One region of the Micromonospora peucetia genome, then DNA from elsewhere that is predicted to be linked to it. Evidence: predicted binding sites of a transcription regulator. Region 1 holds the regulator's gene; each other region holds the start of a gene.
The links. Region 1 encodes HrcA, which represses chaperone genes, less so after heat shock. Its sites were predicted from a motif close to GGTTNGCACNCTCNNNNNGAGNGTGCNAACC; they were not measured.

Region 1 (4,365 bases):
GCACGCCGATGATCGTCCAGGTGAGCTGGAAGTTCAGCGCCGCGACGGCGTGCGCGCGGGCGGTCGGCGACTGCTGCCCCCGGACCATCAGCGCGATGACCGGCGCCAGCCAGCCGAGCAGGCCGCCGCCGACGATCACGCCGGCCGCGCCGCCGAAGTGGGCGATGAGGGCCCAGTTCTTGTCCTCGGTACTGGCGTAGCCGCCCGTCGGCGGGCCGTAGCCGCCACCGGCCGGATAGCCGGCCCCCGGCGGGGGATAGCCGCCGGGCGGCGGATAGCCACCGGGCTGGGAGTAATCGCCAGGCGGGGGATAGCCACCGGGCTGGGAGTAATCGCCAGGCGGGGGATAGTCACCGGGCGGGGGGTAACCGCCAGGTGGGGGATAGCCGCCCGACGGTGGCTGGTCACCGGTGGGTGGCGGATAGCCACCGGGCGGGGGATGGCTGCCCGGGGCCGGGGCCCCGGAGAGCGGGGTGGTGGGTTCGTCGGAGCCGGAAGGGCCGGGAACCCCCGACGGGGCGGCCGGGTCCGGCTGGAAGCCGGGGTCCCCCGCTCCGGGTGGGCGAGGTGGTTCAGTCATGGAGGTCACGGTAGGTGCAGCCGGCAAGGACGCACCAGTGTGACACCGGCCGGGATGCCCGAATGACCCGTTCCCGGCGCCGTCGGGTGGCCCGCGGGGTCGCCGATCGGACTGATCACCCGGGGTTGATCATCGCGTCGGCGGCCCCGCCGACGTAGACTGGCACTCGCTACAGTCGAGTGCCAGCAGCCCGCCCGGCCCGAACACATGCCGGCGGCGACGTGCGACAGGAGGTGGGGAGAATGGGTCTCGACGACCGCAAACTCGCCGTGCTGCGCGCGATCGTCGAGGACTACGTCGCCACGCAGGAGCCCGTCGGCAGCAAGGCGTTGGTCGAGCGGCACCAGCTCGGGGTCTCCCCGGCCACCGTCCGCAACGACATGGCCGTGCTGGAGGAGGAGGGCTACATCCGCCAGCCGCACACCAGCGCGGGGCGGGTGCCCACGGACCGGGGCTACCGGCTCTTCGTGGACCGGCTGTCCCGGGTCAAGCCGCTCAGTCCGGCCGAGCGCCGGGCGATCGAGCGCTTCCTGGTCGGCGCCGTCGACCTCGACGACGTGGTGCACCGCACCGTCCGGCTGCTGGCGCAACTCACCCGGCAGGTCGCCGTCGTGCAGTACCCGAGCCTGGCCCGCTCCTCCGTGCGTCACCTGGAGCTGGTGCCGATCTCCACCACCCGGCTGATGCTGGTGATGATCGCTGACACCGGCCGGGTCGAGCAGCGGCTGGTCGAGCTGCCCGCGCCGATCCCCGCCGACCAGGTCATGGACCTGCGCCGGCTGGTCAACGAGAAGTTGGTCGGCTCTCGGCTGTCGGAGACCCCACCGCTCGTGCAGGCTCTGGTCGAGGAGTCGGTGCCGCACCTGCGGCCAGCCATGACCACCCTCTCCACCGTGCTGCTCGAGACGTTGATCGAGCGGCACGAGGAGCGGATCGCGCTGGCCGGCACGGCCAACCTCACCCGCGGCGGCCTGCTCGACTTCCAGGGCTCCCTGCGCCCCATCCTTGAGGCGCTGGAGGAGGAGGTCGTGATGCTCAAGCTGATCGGCGAGGCCGAGCCGACCACGACGCGGGTGCTGATCGGCGACGAGAACGAGATCGACAACCTGCGCGCCGCCTCGGTGGTCAGCACCGGCTACGGGCCGGGCTCGACCAGCGTCGGCGGCCTCGGCGTGCTCGGGCCGACCCGGATGGACTACCCCGGCACCATCGCCACGGTACGGGCCGTGGCACGCTACGTGGGCGAGCTGCTGGCCCAGAACTGACCAGTCAGGGCCGACGGCCGGCTCCGGCCGCCGACCGGCGCAACGCGAGACGAACATGAGGACACGGAACGCAGTGGCCAGGGACTACTACGGCATTCTCGGGGTGAGCCGGGAAGCCTCCGACGACGAGATCAAGCGCGCCTACCGCAAGCTGGCGCGACAGTTCCACCCGGACGTGAATCCGGATCCGGAGGCCCAGGAGAAGTTCAAGGACATCAACGCCGCGTACGAGGTTCTCTCGGACGACCGGAAGCGGCAGATCGTCGACCTGGGCGGCGACCCGCTCGCCCCCGGCGGCGGGGGCGCGGGAGGTCCGGGCGGCCCCGGTGGCGCCGGGCCGTTCGTCGGCTTCCAGGACATCATGGACGCGTTCTTCGGCGGCGCGGCCGGCGGTTCGCGGGGTCCCCGACCGCGCACCCGGCCCGGCGCCGACGCGATCCTGCGGCTGGAGTTGGACCTGCACGAGACCGCGTTCGGCGTCGAGGCGCCGATCACCGTCGACACCGCCGTGCTCTGCACGACCTGCTCCGGCGCCGGCACGGCAGCCGGCACCCACCTGGCCACCTGCGAGGCGTGCGCCGGGCGGGGTGAGGTGCAGTCCGTGCAGCGCACCTTCCTCGGTCAGGTGGTCTCCGCCCGGCCGTGCACGGTCTGCCAGGGCCACGGCACCACCATTCCGCACCCCTGCCCGACCTGCGCCGGCGACGGCCGGGTCCGCACCCGGCGTTCGCTGACCGTCAAGATCCCGGCCGGCGTCGAGGACGGCATGCGCATCCGGCTCGCCCAGCAGGGCGAGGTCGGCCCGGGCGGCGGCACGGCCGGCGACCTCTACGTGGAGATCCACGAGCGGCCGCACGACGTCTACTCCCGCAAGGGCGACGACCTGCACTGCCGGGTCACGGTGCCGATGACCGCGGCGGCGCTGGGCACGCGGCTGACCATCAAGACGCTGGACAGCGAGGAGACGGTCGACGTCAAGGCCGGCACCCAGCCGGGCAGCACGCTGCGGCTGCGGGCCCGGGGAGTACCGCACCTGCGCGGCACCGGCCGGGGCGACCTCTACGTCCACCTCGACGTACGCACCCCCACGAAGCTCGACGCCGACCAGGAACGGATGCTGCGCGACTTCGCCAAGACCCGGGGCGAGGAGGTCGCCGAGCTCAGCAAGCAGGGTGGCTTCTTCTCCCGGATGCGCGATGCCTTCAACGGCCACGCCTGACGGTCCCGGGTCGTTGCCCCGGTGCCCGCCGGGGCGACTAGCCTGATCGTCGTGTCCGCGCCGCTGTTCCTGGTCGACCCGCTGCCCATCGCCGACCGGCTGACCCTCGACGGCCCCGAGGGGCACCACGCCGCCACCGTGCAACGGCTGCGCGTCGGTGAGCACCTGCTGCTCGCCGACGGGCTGGGCGGCACGGCCGAGGCGGTGGTCACCGCCGTCGGCCGGGGCACCCTCGACCTCGAGATCACCTCCCGTGGGTACGTCGACGCGTCCGTCCCGCGCCTGGTCGTGGTGCAGGGCATCGCCAAGGGTGACCGGGGCGAGCTGGCCGTGCAGGCGATGACCGAGGTCGGCGTGGACGAGATCGTGCCCTGGGCCGCCGCCCGGTCGGTGACCCAGTGGCGCGGCGACCGGGGCGTACGGGCGCGGGAGAAGTGGGCGGCGACCGCCCGGGAGGCGGCCAAGCAGGCCCGCCGCGCCTGGCTGCCCGTGGTCGCCGGTACGCCGGACGAGTCGACGACCCGGGTGGCCCACCGGATCTCGGGTGCCGCCGCCGCGTTCGTGCTGCACGAGGAGGCGCGGGACCGGCTGACCGCCGTCGAGCTGCCCGCCGCCGGGGAGATCGTGCTGGTCGTCGGCCCGGAGGGCGGCATCGCCGACGCCGAACTGGACGCGTTCCGGTCCGCCGGCGCCCGCCCGGTCCGGCTGGGCCCCTCGGTGCTGCGTACCTCCACCGCCGGGGTGGCCGCCCTCGCGGTCCTCGCCACCCGCCTGGGCCACTGGTGACCGCAGCCCCTGCCGAGGGCGAACGGGTCAGGTGCGGAGGTAGGAGGCGCCGTTGAGGTCGACGATGGTGCCGGAGGCCCACTCCGCCTGCGGGGAGGCGAGCCAGTGCACGGCGGCGGCGATCTCCTCGGGGCGGGCCACCCGGTTGAACGGGCTCTGCGCCCGGATCGCGGCGCCCCGCTCCCCGCTCAGGTGACCGGTGGTCATCTCCGTCTCCACGAAGCCCGGGGCGACCGTCGCGACCGTGATGCCGTACGGGGCGAGGGCCACCGCCAGCGACTGCCCCAGCGCGTTCAGTCCCGCCTTGCTCGCCCCGTACGCCGGCTGCTCCGGCTCACCCCGGAAGGCTCCCCGGGAGGAGACGTTGACGATCCGGCCGCCCCGGTCACGCATGTGTTGCGCCGCGCACCAGATGACGTTGCCCGCGCCGGTCAGGTTGGTCTCCAGCACCTGCCGCCACTGGGCGCGCCACTGCTCGTAGGAGGCGCCGAAGACGGGGTGCGGGGCGTTCCGTT
Region 2 (4,365 bases), 890 kb from region 1:
AGGGGGCGGGCTGTCACCTGGCCGAACGCGACGGCGAGGTGCTCGGCTTCGCCGCGTACGGGTCGTCCCGGCCGAGCTGGTTCGGCCCGATGGGCACCGCCCCGGCGGCCGAGGGCTCGGGGATCGGCGGGGTGCTGCTGCGCCGGTGCCTACGCGACCAGCAGGCGGCGGGCGTGCCGGCCGCGCAGATCGGCTGGGTGGGGCCGGTCGCCTTCTACTCGGGCAGTGCGGGTGCCCGGATCGAGCGCGTCTTCTTCCTCTACCGCAGGACGCTCGGGAGCTGAAGGGGCGAATAGGACATAGATCCTTATAACGCCATTCGCCCGCATCGGTGATCGTCGCGCCCTACCGTTTCGGTTAAGGAGGCAGCCATGACCACGGACGACGAACGCCCCGGCCCGTTGCCGTTCGACCGGTTCGACTACGGCGACGCCGAGCAGCAGGCGGAGATGGCCGGCGTCGACGAGCCGGCCGACGAGCCGGTGACGCTGGTCGACGAGCCGGTGCAGATCCCGCAGCCGTACGACCGGGCGCAGAATAGACGCAACCAGCGGCCACTGCCGACGTGACAGCGGAGGGGGCGGACCGCTGACGCGGCCCGCCCCCTCCGGCGTTGGAGCTGGACTCAGAAGTCCATGTCCCCGCCGCCCGGGCCAGCCGGAGCGGCCGGGGCCTTCTCCGGCTTGTCCGCCACGACGACCTCGGTGGTGAGGAAGAGCGCCGCGATGGAAGCGGCGTTCTGCAGCGCCGACCGGGTCACCTTGGCCGGGTCGATGATGCCCGCGGCCAGCAGGTCGACGTACTCGCCGTTGGCGGCGTTCAGACCGTGACCCGCTTCCAGGTTACGGACCTTCTCCACCACGACACCGCCCTCAAGGCCGGCGTTGACGGCGATCTGCCGCAGCGGGGCGTCCAGCGCGACCTTGACGATGTTCGCGCCAGTCGCCTCGTCGCCCGCCAGGTCCAGCTTGTCGAAGGCGGTCTTGCCGGCCTGCACCAGCGCGACGCCACCACCCGGGACGATGCCCTCCTCGACGGCGGCCTTCGCGTTGCGGACGGCGTCCTCGATGCGGTGCTTGCGCTCCTTCAGCTCGACCTCGGTGGCCGCGCCGACCTTGATCACCGCGACGCCGCCGGCCAGCTTGGCCAGCCGCTCCTGCAGCTTCTCGCGGTCGTAGTCGGAGTCGCTCTTCTCGATCTCGGCCCGGATCTGGTTGACCCGGCCCTGGATCTGATCGGCGTCGCCGGCACCGTCGACGATGGTGGTCTCGTCCTTGGTCACCACGACCTTGCGGGCGCGGCCCAGCATGTCGAGGCTGACGGCGTCCAGCTTGAGGCCGACCTCCTCGCTGATGACCTGGCCACCGGTGAGGATGGCGATGTCGGCCAGCATGGCCTTGCGACGGTCACCGAAGCCCGGCGCCTTGACGGCGACCGACTTGAAGGTGCCGCGGACCTTGTTGACGACCAGGGTGGCCAGGGCCTCGCCCTCGATGTCCTCGGAGATGATCAGCAGCGGCTTGCCCGACTGCATGACCTTCTCCAGGATCGGGAGCAGGTCCTTGACCGACGAGATCTTGCTGTTGACGATCAGGAGGTAGGGGTCGTCGAAGACGGCCTCCATGCGCTCCGGGTCGGTCATGAAGTAGGCCGAGATGTAGCCCTTGTCGAAGCGCATACCCTCGGTGAGCTCCAGCTCCAGCCCGAAGGTGTTGCTCTCCTCGACGGTGATGACGCCTTCCTTGCCGACCTTGTCCATCGCCTCGGCGATGATCTCGCCGACGGTGTTGTCACCGGCGGAGATGGAGGCGGTGGAGGCGATCTGCTCCTTGGTCTCGACGTCCTTGGCGAGCTTGAGCAGCTCCTCCGAGACGCTGGCCACAGCGGCCTCGATGCCCCGCTTCAGGGCCATCGGGTTGGCACCCGCGGCCACGTTGCGCAGGCCCTCGCGGACCAGGGCCTGGGCCAGGACGGTCGCCGTCGTCGTGCCGTCACCGGCGACGTCGTCGGTCTTCTTCGCGACCTCCTTGACCAGCTCGGCGCCGATCTTCTCGTAGGGGTCCTCGAGCTCGATCTCCTTGGCGATGCTCACACCATCGTTGGTGATGGTGGGGGCACCCCACTTCTTCTCGAGGACGACGTTGCGGCCCTTGGGGCCGAGCGTCACCTTCACGGCGTCGGCGAGCTGGTTCATGCCCCGCTCGAGGCCGCGGCGCGCCTCTTCGTCGAACGCGATCATCTTGGCCATACGGCGTTGTCCTCCTGGACACTCACGGGCCACCCGAGTGTGTGTCCCGGATGGGCCGCCTGGTGTACGCACCTGGGGACGTCGCCACCTGGCGACGACGACGTCTCCTCGGCCGGGCCGGATAGCCCGCGACGACCGGCCATGTGCCGCACCCGCGTGTGGACGCCGCTGCGGCCGTGGCCCTACCGCCCCGACCATTGGCACTCGCGGTATGCGAGTGCCAATGACTTGTTTAGCACTCTCCCCTGCCGAGTGCAAGCACGATCGCCCCCGTCAGCCGAGTTCACCGGCCAGCCGTGCGCTGTCCACCGGCCCCTCGTGGGCGCGCTGCTCGGCGTACGTGACGACCAGACCGACCAGTTGGGCGAGGTGGGTCGGCAGGGCGAGCACCGCGCCCAGCAGCGTCACCACGAACACGCCCACCGCCGTACCCGGCGACTCCAACGGAGTGGTGCCGAACGGCAGCCCCCCGATGCCCTCCACCATGCCGGCCAACCCGCCGCCGACGATCACCGCCGCCGCCACCAGCGCCACCCGGCCGAGCAGCAGCCCCAGCCGGTCGTGGAACATCCGGAAGGAGCGGCCGATCGGAGCCTGCCGCTCGAAGAGATAGACCGGGCCGGCCATGCTCAGCGCGAAGGCGACGTAGATGCCGGGGAGGACGCAGAAGCAGACGCCGATCCCGATGATCACGCTCATCAGCAGGGTCCAGCCCCAGAGGCCCAGTGCCCGGCGCGCGCCGTAGGACAGGGCCGCGCCCAGACTCACCGGTTGACCGGCCGCCTGCCGGGCGACCACCCAACTGCCGGCCGCCCAGCCCAGACTCTGCACCAGGCCGAAGACGAGGGTGCCGCCGAGCACCACGGCCAGCATGACGCCCAGGTCGGCCAGGAAGGTGTCGGGCAGCGCGGCGGAGTCGTCGGTCATCGACTCCTCCCACTTCGCCGACGGGTCGACGACCAGCGTGAGCACCGACACCGCCACGGCCGGCAACACCTGGGTGAGCAGCAGGATGGGCAGCAGGAGCCGCCAGCCCCGGCGCACCGCGCCGACGCACCGGTCGAACCAGCCGCTGACGCCGGCGCCGGGCGGGGTGACGAGCAGGTCGGCCGGGTCGAGGCCGTGCCCCGGCGGGTACCACCCGTGGACCGGCTGCCCTGGGTAGGCGACCGGGGCGCCCGGCCCGGGGTAGGCGACCGGGGCACCCGGCCCGGGGTAGGCGACCGGGGCACCCGGCCCGGGGTAGGCGACCGGGGCACCCGGATACCACGGCTGCCCACCGTACGGACCGGAGCCGGGCGGGAAGCCGCCGGTCGGCGGGAAGACCCAGTCCTGCGGCTGCTGCGGACCCGCCGGCGCACCGCCACCCGGGACGACGGGACCACCCGGGACAGCCGGTCCTCCGGCTGCGGGGACGGCCGGTCCGGCACCCGGGACGACAGGCTGTTCCGGGCCCGGGACGACGGGCTCTGCGCCGGCCGGGGGCGCGGCGGCGCCGGGCTCTGCGCCGGCCGGACCGCCGGGTGGTGTCGCGGAGGGGTAGGGATCTCCCGGGGGCGGCGCGGCCGGGGGCGGCTGGTCGGACATGAACCCTCCTCAGCGATGGCTGGAACGGCTCACGATCCTTCCCTGCCGGCGCAACCGCGCCGAGCCCGCCCCCGGAGGGACGGGGCTGACGGCGCTCAGCCGTCTGCCGGCCCCCACCGCCGCGAACCGAACGGCCGGTCAGGCGACGACGCGTACCCGCTCTGCCTGGGGGCCCTTCTGTCCCTGGGAGATCTCGAACTCGACCCGCTGGCCGTCGTCCAACGCCTTGTAGCCGTCCATCTCGATCGCCGAGAAGTGGACGAAGACGTCCTGCCCGCCGTCGACGGCGATGAAGCCGTAGCCCTTTTCGGAGTTGAACCACTTCACGGTGCCCTGTGCCACGGTGCACTTCCTCACTCTGCGCGGCGTTCCACGACCCCGGAAGCCGGGCTGACCGGCACCGGAGGCCCCCGGCTCGGCGATCGACGAAGGCCGCTGAAACGGTGACCGAAATCGCACGCTACACGAAGCGTGACGACGGTGCACTCCCGCAAATCGGGCATATTTAGATAGGCTGCCATCGGTGATCG
Region 3 (4,365 bases), 580 kb from region 1:
CACCGCGATGGCCAGGTCCGAGGCGGCCTTCGCCTCCTCCCGGATCGCCTTGTAGACGGTCATGCACTGGTCGCCGGCGAGGATGTTCTGCAGGCCCTGCGGGGTGGCGTCCTGGCCGGTCACCGGGACCTTGCCGTTGAGCTTGTTCTTCTTCAGCACCGAGATGGCCGCGTTGCCGAGACCGTCGTTGGCGGAGAGCACGCCGTCGATCTTGCCGCCGGTCTGGGTCAGCATCTGCTCGAAGATGGTGGCGGCCTGGGCGTTGTCCCACTCCGGAACGTTCTGGTCCGGGCCCTTGGCGTACTCCTTCGAGTCGAACTTCGGCTTGAGCACCGAGTCGTACCCGTTCTTGAACAGGGTGGCGTTGTTGTCGGTCGGGGAGCCGTTGAGGTACGCCACGACCGGGCTCTTGACGCCCTTGTCGGTCAGGCACTTGCTCAGGCCCTCGCCCTGGAGCTTGCCGACGGCCTCGTTGTCGAAGCTGACGTAGTAGGTGGCCGAGCCACCCAGCGTGAGCCGGTCGTAGTCGATGGTCGCCACGCCCTGCGACTTGGCCTTGTCGAGCACGGCCTTGCCGGTGCCGGAGTCCAGGTTCACGATCATCAGGGCGGTCACGCCGTTGGTGATCATCTGGTCGGCGATGGTCTGGAACGCGCTCTTGTCGCCCAGGGCGTTCTGGATGTCGTACTGGACGCCGGCAGCCTTGAACGCCTCCTCCAGGAACTTGCGGTCCGCGCCCTCCCAGCGGGCGGAGGACTTGCTGTCCGGCAGGATCACGCCGATCTTCGGGGCCTTGTCGCTGCCGCCGGCCTGGTCACCGCTGCCGGACTCGTCGCCGCAGGCGGCCATGCTGCCGGTGGCGAGCAGGCCCACGGCGGCGAAGGTGAGGAAGCCCTTGCGCATGTGCAGGGTCCTTTCGGGGGGTGGGGGATGAAGTTTGGTTTGTTGTGTCCGGCAACGTATTCCGCGTCACGCTTCAGGCACAAGAGTGCCGAGGTGGCGAGTTTGTTGTCGGCAGTAACAATTCAGCAACGTCCCTGACACCTCGCCCGCCGTCCACGCGGGAGCGCTCTCCCGTCAGCGGGGGAAACGGCCCAGCTCAGCGGGCGGACAGCGGGGCCGTGGCCGCCCCGGTGAGGGCGACCAGGTCCTGCGGGGCGAGCTGGAGTTGGAGGCCGCGCCGGCCCGCCGAGACGTAGACGGTGGGATGGTCGAGCGCCGACGAGTCGAGCACCGTGGGCAGCCGCCGACGCTGGCCGAGCGGGCTGATCCCGCCGCGCACGTAGCCGGTGGCCCGCTCGGCCACCGCCCGGTCGGCCATGGCGGCCCGCTTGCCGCCGACCGCCGCGGCGAGCGCCTTGAGGTCCAACTCGCCGGTGACCGGCACGACCGCCACGGTCAGCGCGCCGTCGACCTCGGCGACCAGCGACTTGAACACCCGCTCCGGCGGCACCCCCAGTGCCGCCGCGACCAGCGCGCCGTAGTTCGGCACGTCCGGGGAGACCTCGTACGGATGGGTGCTGTGGGCGATCTTCCGCTTCGTCAGCAGCGCGGTCGCCGGAGTGCCCTGTCCCGCCATGACCGTCAAGCTAACCCGGGGCGGCGCGACCCGCGAGCCGAAAGGGCCAGGCGGTCGACGCCGGCGCCCACGGTCTCGCGTACTACCCGAGCGGCCGGCAGACCAGCACAGTCGGTGCCCCGGCGACCCGGGTCAGCACCAGGCTGGCCCCCTCGTCGCCGGCCAGCCTCAGGTCCCGCCGCAGCTTCTCCGGCTCCAGCGCGGACCCGCGCTTGAGGATCTCCACCCGCCCGACCCGGCGCTCGCGCAGCAGCGCGCGCAGCCGCTTGAGCGAGAACGGCAGCACGTCGGTGACCTCCAGGCAGCGGGCGAACGGCGTCGGCGTCGGCGAGTCCGCGTAGAGGTAGGCGATGCTCGGGTCGGCCAGCGTGGCGCCCAGGATGTCGGCCAGCTCCGCGACCAGGTGCGCGCGGACCACCGCCGGGTCCGGGTCGTACAGGAAGCGGCGTGCCGGGCCGACGGCCGCCTCGGCGTCGCCGGCACCCGTCAACTGATGGCAGGGGACCCTTCCTCTGCCGGAGGCGTCGAGAGAGCGCCCTTCCCTACCGCGCAGCAGGGTGGCTCGGCGGGGGGTCTCGGCGAGCCGGCCGCACCACATGGCCGCCTCGACGAGGTCGCCGTCGACGCTCACCCACTCCGCCTCGGCACCTGCGGGAATCAGCGCGTGGTCGATGCCGGGCGCCACCTTCACCACGGTGTGCGGCACCCGTTCGGCCAGCCCGACCACGAAGTCCCAGGGTGGGGAGTAGGCGTTCGGGTCGAAGATCCGCCGCCCGGTGCCCGCCTTCCGGCGTGCCGGGTCGCAGAACACCCCGTCGACCCGGCGTACGTCGAATGCCGTGGCGTCGCCGCACTCCACGGTGAACCTCTCGGCCAGCCCGGCCGCCTCGGCGTTCGCGGCGGCCATCGCGGCGGTCACCGGGTCGGCTTCCACGCCGTACACCCGGAGGCCGGCGCGGGCGGCGGCGAGCGCGTCCGCGCCGAGGCCGCAGCCGAGGTCGGCGAGGGCGTGCACCCCGGCCGCCCGCAGCCGCTCGGCCCGCCGCGCCGCGACCACGCCCCGGGTGGCCTGTTCCAGCCCGGCCCGGGTGAGGAACATCCCCGCCGCCGCCGGCCCGAACTTGCCGACCGCCCGGCGTCTTAGCTCGGCCTGGGTGAGCGCGGCGGCGGCCAGGCCGGCCGGCAGTCCGGCTGAGCGGAGCGCGGCCGCCGCGGTCAGCGGATCACCGCCGGCCACCCGCGTGGCCGCGTCGAGCGCGGCCGACCCCTCGGGCGTACGCAGGGCGGCGAACTGATCGAGATCCACTCGTTCATTGTGGTCGGCGGGCCCGACGCGCCGGTCGGCGGGCTGGCACTCTCCTTGACGGAGTGCTAGCCGAGGAATAACCTGCGATTAGCACTCTCACCCTGAGGGTGCCAGCTTCCGGGTCTCGTGGCCCGGGCGCTGAACGCCAGGCGGACCGGCACCCGCGACGACGGCCCCGCCCGGTGGCATGTGGCAGATTGACGCTGACCGGCTTGCCGGCCAGTAACGAAACCAGTACCCCAGGAGGGTATGCCCGTGACTACCGCGACCAAGGTTGCGATCAAGCCGCTCGAGGACCGCATCGTGGTCCAGGCGAACGAGGCTGAGACCACCACGGCGTCGGGCATCGTGATCCCCGACACCGCCAAGGAGAAGCCGCAGGAGGGCACTGTCCTCGCTGTCGGCCCGGGCCGGATCGACGACAAGGGCAACCGGGTTCCGGTTGACGTCTCCGTCGGCGACACCGTCCTCTACTCGAAGTACGGCGGCACCGAGGTCAAGTACGCCGGCGAGGAGTACCTGGTGCTCTCCGCCCGCGACGTCCTCGCGGTCATCGAGAAGTAAGCAACCGATCAGTGTCGTCGCCCCGGTCCGGCTCGCCGGGCCGGGGCGACGTCGCATCGAAGGGACATTAATGGCGAAGATCCTGAGCTTCTCGGACGACGCCCGGCACCTGCTCGAGCACGGTGTCAACGCCCTCGCGGACGCGGTCAAGGTCACCCTCGGCCCGCGCGGGCGCAACGTCGTCCTGGACAAGAAATTCGGTGCGCCCACGATCACCAACGACGGCGTGACCATCGCCAAGGAGATCGAGCTCACCAACCCCTACGAGAACCTCGGTGCGCAGCTGGTCAAGGAGGTGGCGACCAAGACCAACGACGTCGCCGGCGACGGGACCACCACCGCCACCGTGCTGGCCCAGGCGATGGTCCGCGAGGGCCTGCGAAACGTGACGGCCGGCGCCAACCCGGCCGGCCTCAAGCGGGGCATCGACGCGGCGGCCACCAAGGTCTCCGAGGCGCTGCTCGGCCGTGCGGTCGAGGTCGCCGACAAGGAGTCGATCGCGCACGTCGCGACGATCTCCGCGCAGGACGCCACGATCGGCGAGCTGATCGCCGAGGCGATGGAGCGGGTCGGCCGCGACGGTGTCATCACCGTCGAGGAGGGCTCCGCCCTGCACACCGAGCTGGACGTGACCGAGGGTCTCCAGTTCGACAAGGGCTTCATCTCGCCGAACTTCGTCACCGACGCGGAGTCGCAGGAGTCGGTCCTGGAGGACCCGTACATCCTGATCACCACGCAGAAGATCTCGGCGATCGAGGAGCTGCTGCCGCTGCTGGAGAAGGTCCTCCAGAACAGCAAGCCGCTGCTGATCATCGCCGAGGACGTCGAGGGCCAGGCGCTGTCGACCCTGGTGGTCAACTCGATCCGCAAGACCCTCAAGGTCTGCGCGGTCAAGGCCCCCGGCTTCGGCGACCGC

Region 2: groL (chaperonin GroEL) is a predicted target of HrcA. The motif match lies at 2,444-2,474, and genes of this name have one in related genera.
Region 3: groES (co-chaperone GroES) is a predicted target of HrcA. The motif match lies at 2,971-3,001, and genes of this name have one in related genera.

The regions. Positions count from the first base shown of each region.
Region 1 is NZ_FMIC01000002.1:3,516,722-3,521,086, forward strand. Features, by position in the region: gene GA0070608_RS33975 (DUF4870 domain-containing protein) at 1-580, opposite strand, end outside; gene hrcA (heat-inducible transcriptional repressor HrcA) at 823-1,845, shown strand; gene dnaJ (molecular chaperone DnaJ) at 1,919-3,064, shown strand; gene GA0070608_RS16510 (16S rRNA (uracil(1498)-N(3))-methyltransferase) at 3,116-3,850, shown strand; gene GA0070608_RS16515 (SDR family NAD(P)-dependent oxidoreductase) at 3,878-4,365, opposite strand, start outside.
Region 2 is NZ_FMIC01000002.1:2,627,307-2,631,671, reverse strand. Features, by position in the region: gene GA0070608_RS12305 (GNAT family N-acetyltransferase) at 1-284, shown strand, start outside; gene GA0070608_RS12300 (hypothetical protein) at 372-569, shown strand; gene groL (chaperonin GroEL) at 626-2,248, opposite strand; gene GA0070608_RS32605 (DUF3824 domain-containing protein) at 2,522-3,835, opposite strand; gene GA0070608_RS12285 (cold-shock protein) at 3,974-4,177, opposite strand.
Region 3 is NZ_FMIC01000002.1:2,934,053-2,938,417, forward strand. Features, by position in the region: gene GA0070608_RS13840 (sugar ABC transporter substrate-binding protein) at 1-903, opposite strand, end outside; gene ybaK (Cys-tRNA(Pro) deacylase) at 1,100-1,579, opposite strand; gene GA0070608_RS13850 (THUMP-like domain-containing protein) at 1,662-2,885, opposite strand; gene groES (co-chaperone GroES) at 3,135-3,449, shown strand; gene groL (chaperonin GroEL) at 3,520-4,365, shown strand, end outside.